2 regions of the Lysinibacillus sp. UBA5990 genome follow, and region 2 is predicted to be linked to the other one. Evidence: riboswitches for the same ligand, from Rfam matches in the RefSeq annotation. Region 2 holds a riboswitch; the other holds the start of a gene.

Region 1 (3,980 bases), on a different contig from region 2:
ATTCATCTCCCCTGTTTAATTGTGGAACCAACATAAAAAAGGCTCGTGTCTAGTAAATCAACACAAGCCTTGTACTATTATTATTGATAGATTTGACTACCTGCCTTTTTAAACTCCGCTGACTTTTCCCTCATACCTTCATGGATGGCCTCTGTTGTATTTAAATCCTTTTCCTTAGCATAATTACGAATATCCTGAGAAATTCTCATGCTACAAAATTTAGGACCGCACATTGAACAAAAATGTGCTGTTTTTGCCCCCTCTGCTGGTAATGTTTCATCGTGATATTCTACTGCACGTTCTGGATCAAGAGAAAGGTTAAATTGATCACGCCAGCGGAACTCGAAACGCGCTTTTGACAGTGCATCATCTCGTTGTTGTGCACCTGGGTGCCCCTTTGCTAAATCTGCAGCATGTGCAGCAATCTTATAAGTAATAACCCCTACTCGAACATCCTCCCGATTAGGTAATCCTAAATGTTCCTTCGGTGTCACATAGCAGAGCATAGCTGTACCAAACCAACCAATCATTGCTGCACCAATAGCAGATGTAATATGGTCGTAACCTGGAGCAATATCTGTTGTCAATGGACCTAAAGTATAGAATGGGGCTTCCTTACAAACCTCTAATTGCTTGTCCATATTCTCTTTAATCAAATGCATTGGAACGTGACCTGGCCCCTCCACCATTACTTGAACATCATGCTTCCATGCAATTTGCGTTAATTCGCCTAATGTTTCCAGCTCCGCAAATTGTGCTTCATCGTTAGCATCCGCGATTGACCCTGGGCGTAAGCCATCTCCTAATGAAAAGGCTACATCATAAGCTTTCATAATTTCACATATTTCCTCAAAATGAGTATAGAGGAAGTTCTCTTGATGATGGTATAAACACCATTGCGCCATAATGGAACCACCCCTAGACACAATGCCTGTTACACGGTTTGCCGTAAGAGGGACATAACGTAAAAGGACACCTGCATGAATAGTGAAATAATCTACCCCTTGCTCCGCTTGTTCAATAAGCGTATCACGGTACACCTCCCATGTTAAATCCTCAGCCACACCATTTACCTTTTCTAATGCCTGATAAATTGGTACTGTCCCAACTGGTACTGCAGCATTTCGAATTATCCATTCTCTCGTTGTATGAATATGTTTGCCAGTTGATAGATCCATAATATTATCAGCACCCCAGCGTGTAGCCCATGTCATTTTTTCCACTTCCTCTGCAATCGAGGATGATACAGCTGAATTCCCAATGTTCGCATTAATCTTCACATGGAAGTTACGACCGATAATCATTGGCTCGGCCTCAGGATGATTAATATTGGCAGGCATAATAGCCCGGCCTGCTGCAATCTCTGAACGTACGAAATCTGGGTCCATATTTTCTCGTATCGCTACAAACTCCATCTCAGGTGTAATAATTCCCCGTCGAGCATAATGAAGCTGCGTGACATTTTTACCCTTTTTTGCACGTAAAGGCTTTCTCACCAATTCCGGGAAGACATTTTCATGGATACGTGGATCATCAGCGCGACTGAAACCATTATCCTCAGGTTTAATTGTACGCCCTCCGTATTCCTCAACATCCCCTCGCTCTTGTATCCAAGCACTTCGTAAAGCAGGTAAGCCCTTTGTAATATCCACGTGGAAGACCGGATCTGTATATGGTCCACTCGTATCATACACCCGAATTGGGGCATTTTCTTCATCCCCAAAGGTACCAGTCGTCGGACTTAATGTAATTTCACGCATTGGTACTAAAATATCAGGACGAGATCCTTCCACATAAACCTTTTTACTTCCTTCAAAGTTAGACATAATCGTAATGTTCTTTGCACTAATTGCTGACATGAGCTACTTCTCTCCCTTAAATGTAGTTTAAACAAGGACCGATTCTAGCTCACCCAGCAAACAAAATAAATAAAGGCCGAATCCAAAAAAATAATTGGATCCGGCCATGAATGTAAAGGGTCTATTGATTGCACGTAATATGCAATAGCTTCTTAACTTTCCCACGCTGGTATGAGCCAGATCAGGTCCAAAGGGTCAAGAAACCTCTATGCGTTTCCCTCTCAGCCTGACTCATCAGACTCCCCTAGTTAATACTATTCAGTTTGATGCTAGTTTAGCAGATATTGCTAAGAGATGGAAGTTATCATTTAAATATTTTTGATTTCTATTAGGTAAACAATACATCAGCAATATAAATTACAATCGTGACCGTTATACAACTCACAATGGTCGAAAATAAAACGGTTTGTGCAGCTGTTGCCGACTCTATATCATATTCTAATGCTAGACTTGAACTGTTGCGGGATGTGGGAAAAGCACTCGCTATAAATAACGATTGTGCCACAACCCCGTCTAAACCGAGCGCATAAATAATGACTAAAGCAACGGCTGGACCGATAATTAATCGCGTCAAGCAGCTGACGAATACTGTTTTATTAAACATCGTTTTAATCTCCAGTTGAGACAATTGGGCGCCTAGCGTAATTAATGCAACGGCAATAAAACCATCTGCTACATGGTCTATAGGTATTTTAATAAACTGCGGAATGCCAATGTCAAAATAATTCATGGCCACACCGATTATTAAAGCGTGTATAATAGGCATTTTTATAAAATCCTTTAAAATTGTCATGCCCGATTTAGTAGAGGAAATTAAATTATATAAACCATACGTATACGTTGTCATGTTTTGGAAGATAACGAGTATAACCTGGATGGCTACACCAATAGGTTGAGTGGCAAAAATCATTTGAGCTACCGGAATACCATAGTTGCCAGAGTTAATGAGTACTACACTATTTTTAAAAACAGCTGCCTCAGTTTTGGCGAGTCCAAGCCCTTTCGCTAAAAAGTGACTGAGTAACATTTGACTACCAATAAAAAGCACAACAAACAATCCAACTTCTCCCAGAACAGACAGTTTTATACTCGTCTCATATAAATTAATAAATACAGCGGCAGGCATAAAACAATATGTAATAAGCTGTGATAATGCTTTTAAGTTAAAGCGAAATTTCTTTTGCAGAATAGCACCTAGTACAAGTAATACTAAAATAGGTGCGACAATTTGAAAGAAAATCATTCCAAGATACACCATATTGAAGTCCCCCTCCCTTTTGATTGTAGTGTCGATAATGTACTAGGTCAATGCTACTTACTTTCATAATTAAAACCGTTGATTTCCACTACTGGAGGGGTGCGCCTTGTTCCAATGATGAAAAGATAAAAAATCACATCAATAAACGAGGAGAACAATGTACAGAATATAAGAATCACCAAAACTCACTCATTTGAGGACTATGAATTCTCGATGAAAAAAATGAAAAGGGAATCGAGCATGAACTTCTCGATTCCTTTTATCAACAGTATGAGCTGCCTTTAGATTTTAGGCAGCTTTTTTCTCTACGCAAGCTTAAATCTATTTACGACCTCTTGCAGTTCATTAGAGATATCATTCATATTTTGCATAGACTCTGCCACTTTTTGCAATTCTGCTTGTTGGTCCATTGCAGAGGCACTTACTTGCTCAGCAGAGGCCGCTGTTTCCTCTGATATAGCCGAAATACTTTGTATGGACATAATTGCTTGATTTTTATGCTCTAACATAGTAGACAACTGAGTCATTAGTTCATTAATAGAAGTTGCAATTGCACGTGACAAATCACTATTATCTTTAAAGGCCAATTGCGTGCTTTGTACGGACTCATTTTGCGATTGCATTAAATTTGCATTCGATGCAATGACTGCAACTGTTTGTTGAGAATTTTCTAAAATACTTTCTACCGTACTTTTAATAACTTCTGTTTCAGTTTTTGATTGCTCTGCCAACTTTCTTACTTCTTCCGCCACGACAGCAAAACCTTTTCCATGCTCACCAGCACGTGCAGCCTCAATACTTGCATTTAAAGCTAATAGATTAGTTTGCTCCGTAATGCTTTGAATAGAGGCAATAATTTGATT
Region 2 (3,980 bases):
ATCCATACTTTTTAGATTTACCATTCGATGATAACAATCAATATTCAGTTCCTTACTTCTGGGGAACAGTAGGAATTGTTTATAATCCAAAGCTAGTTGGGAACTTAGATTTCTCCTCTTGGGACGATTTATGGGACCCTTCATTAAAAAGAAAAGTATTTTTAGTAGACGGTGCTCGTGAAGTGATTGGAATGGGTTTAAATAGTCTTGGACACTCCTTGAATTCATTGGATAACGATGAACTGCGTGAAGCAACTGACAAGTTGATCACACTTGCGCCTAACATAAAAGCGATCATTGGGGATGAAATTACGCCATTAATGATCAATAATGAAGCAACAGTGGCTCTCACTTGGTCTGGTCAGGCAGCGGACATGATGTCTGAAAATGAAGAATTGGACTTTGCTGTTCCTGAAGAAGGCTCCAATTTATGGTTTGATAATATGGTTATTCCAAAAACATCGAAAAATATTGAAGGTGCACATGCCTTTATCAATTTTATGCTAAGCGCTGAATCTGGTGCTCAAAATGCCGATTATGTTGGCTATTCGACGCCTAATATCGCTGCCATGGACTTAATGGACCCAGAAGTAGTTTCTGATGAACGCTATTACCCTTCTGAAGAGCAACGTGATACATTAGAGGTCTACAAAAACTTAGGCCCAGATTACTTAGGTAAATATAATGAACTGTTTTTAGAATTTAAAATGAATATTCGATAATTTATAAGAGCGATTTGGTCTAAAACCAATTCGCTCTTTTTATGTAAGCATTCATTTGTATTACTATATTTAAAGAGCATTTCTACTAGTAGCCTTTGGTAACATTATTCACACTTACCCGCGCTATTTCATTTCAATATAGTTGTTTCTAGCAAAAAGCAATTCGTCCTCACTCTACACCCCTAACTATTCTTTTTTATTACACAATGATCTGAAGCCTCCCAAGAAAAAAGCTTTTCTGAAAAACCATTCTAACGATCGAACCAGTTACAGCAATCTCAACTATTAGCCAGCTATAATTCTTTATGATAGACTGTACTATATTTGATTACATAAAGGGGGTTTTTCGATGACCCAGCAGAAGTCCAATAAGGCGGCTTTGTATATATTAATGTTTAATATGTTTATCGCAATGGGGAGTATTGGAATTATTATTCCTGTAATGCCGGAATACTTAAGAATATTTGGAGCAGCAGGACAAGTTCTAGGTATGCTTATTGCAACGTTCGCCTTGGCACAATTCGTATTTTCTCCAATTGCTGGGAATCTTTCTGACCTGTATGGGCGGAAAAATTTAATTATTTTCGGTCTTATACTAACAGGACTTGCACAAATCGGTTTTGGCCTTTCTACAGATGTTTGGATGCTCTTTTTGGCACGCTTTTTAGGTGGCCTTGGCTCTGCATTTGTTGCACCTCCTATTATGGCTTTTGTAGCAGACGTGACAACTTATGAAGAACGCGGAAAAGGAATGAGTATGTTAGGAGCTGCAATGTCGTTCGGCTTTATGATTGGCCCTGGAATTGGTGGTTTCCTCGCAAAGGTTAGCTTACATTTTCCATTTTTCATGGCGGGAGCTGCCGCCATCTTAGCATCTATTTTATCGTACTTTTTATTACCATCTACAAAGCCAAATACTGCGCAAAATAGACAAAAGCAAGATAATCTGGTGAAACAGATGGCTCGCTCTGTACATATGCCTTATTTTGTTATGTTAATTATTATGATGGTATTCTCATTTGGGATTGCTAACTTCCAAACAACCTTATCCCTATTTGTGACAGAAAAATTTAATTACTCACCTGGCGATATTGCTACCATTCTAGTTGTTGGTGGAGCATTTGGGGTAATTGTACAGATGTTTATCATAACGCCACTCTTTAAACGCTTTGGTGAAATGAAAGTAGTTTTGGTCAATTTATTTATTGCCTCCGTTGCTATTTTCTTAATATTATTTGTTTCAGGTTTTGCACTAATATTAGTTGTAGCAACCATCTTCTCAACGGCAACAACGTTAATTCGTCCAGCTGTTAATACACTCATCTCAAAACTTGCTGAAACAGAGCAAGGGTTTGCAGCCGGCTTGAACAATGCCTATATGAGTCTTGGAAATATGATTGGACCCGCTTTAGCTGGTTTCTTATTTGACTGGAATATGAATAGTCCTTATATATTTGGTGCCATTATCTTATTAGCCTGCTTCTTCCTTGCCCTAATTTGGACATTGAAAAAGGCACCACAACTTATGCATCCAGATTCACACTAATCATCAAAGCTTATTGACTATTGATTCAAGTATGTTACACTTCTAAAAAATAGAAAAATTTTTACCACTAGGGGAGTCTTTTAAAGGCTGAGACGTATATGGTTATATACGGACCCTTCGAACCTGATCTAGTTCATGCTAGCGGAGGGAAGTGGCGCTTCTTGCTATTTTCATTGTATAAGCAAGGCCGCTTCCTGTCGTTTGAAGGAAGCGGCTTTTTTCATTTTCCTAGTGGCTAAAACGAAAAGGAGCGCACCTATCATGTCTATTCGAAAATTAACAATTATGGCTTTATTAGTAGCGATTGCCGTTGCAGGCTCTACGTTCATCTCCATTCCAACTGGGATTGCTCGTGCCTACCCTATACAGCACGCTATTAACGTAATAGGAGCCATTATACTTGGACCCTTACCTACAGTTGTAGTAGCCTTTGTGACGGCTATCATTCGTATCCTTACAGGAACAGGCTCACTGTTAGCCATTCCTGGTAGTATTATTGGTGCATTATGCGCAGGGCTTGCCTATAAATATAGCTGTAAAATGTGGTTAGCCGGTATGGGCGAAGTGATCGGCACTGGTCTTCTCGCATCACTTGTAGCAGTACCCTATGCAAAGATACTTATGGGCACATCCGTAGCGGCCTTATTTTTCATGCCTGCCTTTTTAATATCAAGTTCAATTGGAGCAATCTTAGGTATTGTAGTAGCTAGCAGTTTGCGTAAAACGGTGCTAGTAAAATATTTTAATTCCCGCTCTCTTTATTAAAGAACGTCGTTGATATAACTTAGAGGATTTCTCTCCCTGCATATATACAAAAAGCAGTGCGAAATAATTCACACTGCTTTCATCTAACTAAATTATTGGCGTTTTTTCATACCCTTTAATAATTGTGCTACATTCGTATCTTCTGCTTGTACGGGGGGATTTTCTACAAGTTGCTCCTTTTTCTTCGGCTTCGTTAGGAAATTCCAGCCAAAGCGTCTTATTGTAATATCAATAAAGAATAAGAGCATACCTGCAAGGAGAAGCCATGTCGCAATGTTTTGACGATCCGCCCCTCGCTTTGTAAAGTCACGGAACACTTCTTGTGGTTCTTTTAAAACAGCACCACCAGTTTGTTCGGTTAATTCTTCTATTAATTTATCATTAGCAGGAAGAAGTTCATACTCAGCACTATAGGGAACACTTAATCCTGCCTGATAAATCGTTTCCTTTTCATCAGCGATACGGAAGAAGATTAATCCCGGCTCAGCTTGTACTACAGCTCGCACCTGAGAAGCTGATATAGTTTCAAGCTGTGTGTCTAGCTCTTCACCCGCTTCATTAACCGCAACAATATCTAAAAATGCTGCTTCATTTGTAGGATCTGTAATCATAAATGATCCATCTGATTCTACTCTTACATCATAGGCAACATCATTATAGCTTGGGAGCATTTGTGAAATAAGCGTTTGCCAAAATGTTCCCCAGTCCTGCCATCTTGCCCAGTCGCCTGCCCACTTTCCTGTTGAATCAGAAGTAAACGCAAATGTTTTGCCAAGACCATATTGCCATTGTGCTAACACCGGATCTTCCTTTTCGCTTTCAGCCACGACGGTAGCACCCTGCTTTGCAGTTGTTCCGATATAAGCATTCATTTGTGGGACGCCATTGGCAAATAGCGTATTCCATCCCCCAGCATTATAGAGTATTGGATAGAATGGATTATCCTC

What was found. Region 2 has a riboswitch for thiamine pyrophosphate ahead of thiW (energy coupling factor transporter S component ThiW). Riboswitches for the same ligand answer to the same signal wherever they lie in the genome.
Region 1: it holds a riboswitch for thiamine pyrophosphate, as region 2 does, so the genes downstream of both, thiC (phosphomethylpyrimidine synthase ThiC) here and thiW (energy coupling factor transporter S component ThiW) in region 2, are expected to answer to the same signal.

The regions. Positions count from the first base shown of each region.
Region 1 is NZ_DJAY01000002.1:114,087-118,066, reverse strand. It holds gene thiC (phosphomethylpyrimidine synthase ThiC) at 81-1,859, opposite strand; TPP riboswitch at 2,001-2,115, opposite strand; gene B3D94_RS01310 (AEC family transporter) at 2,188-3,117, opposite strand; gene B3D94_RS01305 (methyl-accepting chemotaxis protein) at 3,423-3,980, opposite strand, start outside.
Region 2 is NZ_DJAY01000001.1:91,298-95,277, reverse strand. It holds gene B3D94_RS00400 (ABC transporter substrate-binding protein) at 1-722, shown strand, start outside; gene B3D94_RS00395 (MFS transporter) at 1,072-2,268, shown strand; TPP riboswitch at 2,328-2,435, shown strand; gene thiW (energy coupling factor transporter S component ThiW) at 2,530-3,033, shown strand; gene B3D94_RS00385 (VWA domain-containing protein) at 3,126-3,980, opposite strand, start outside.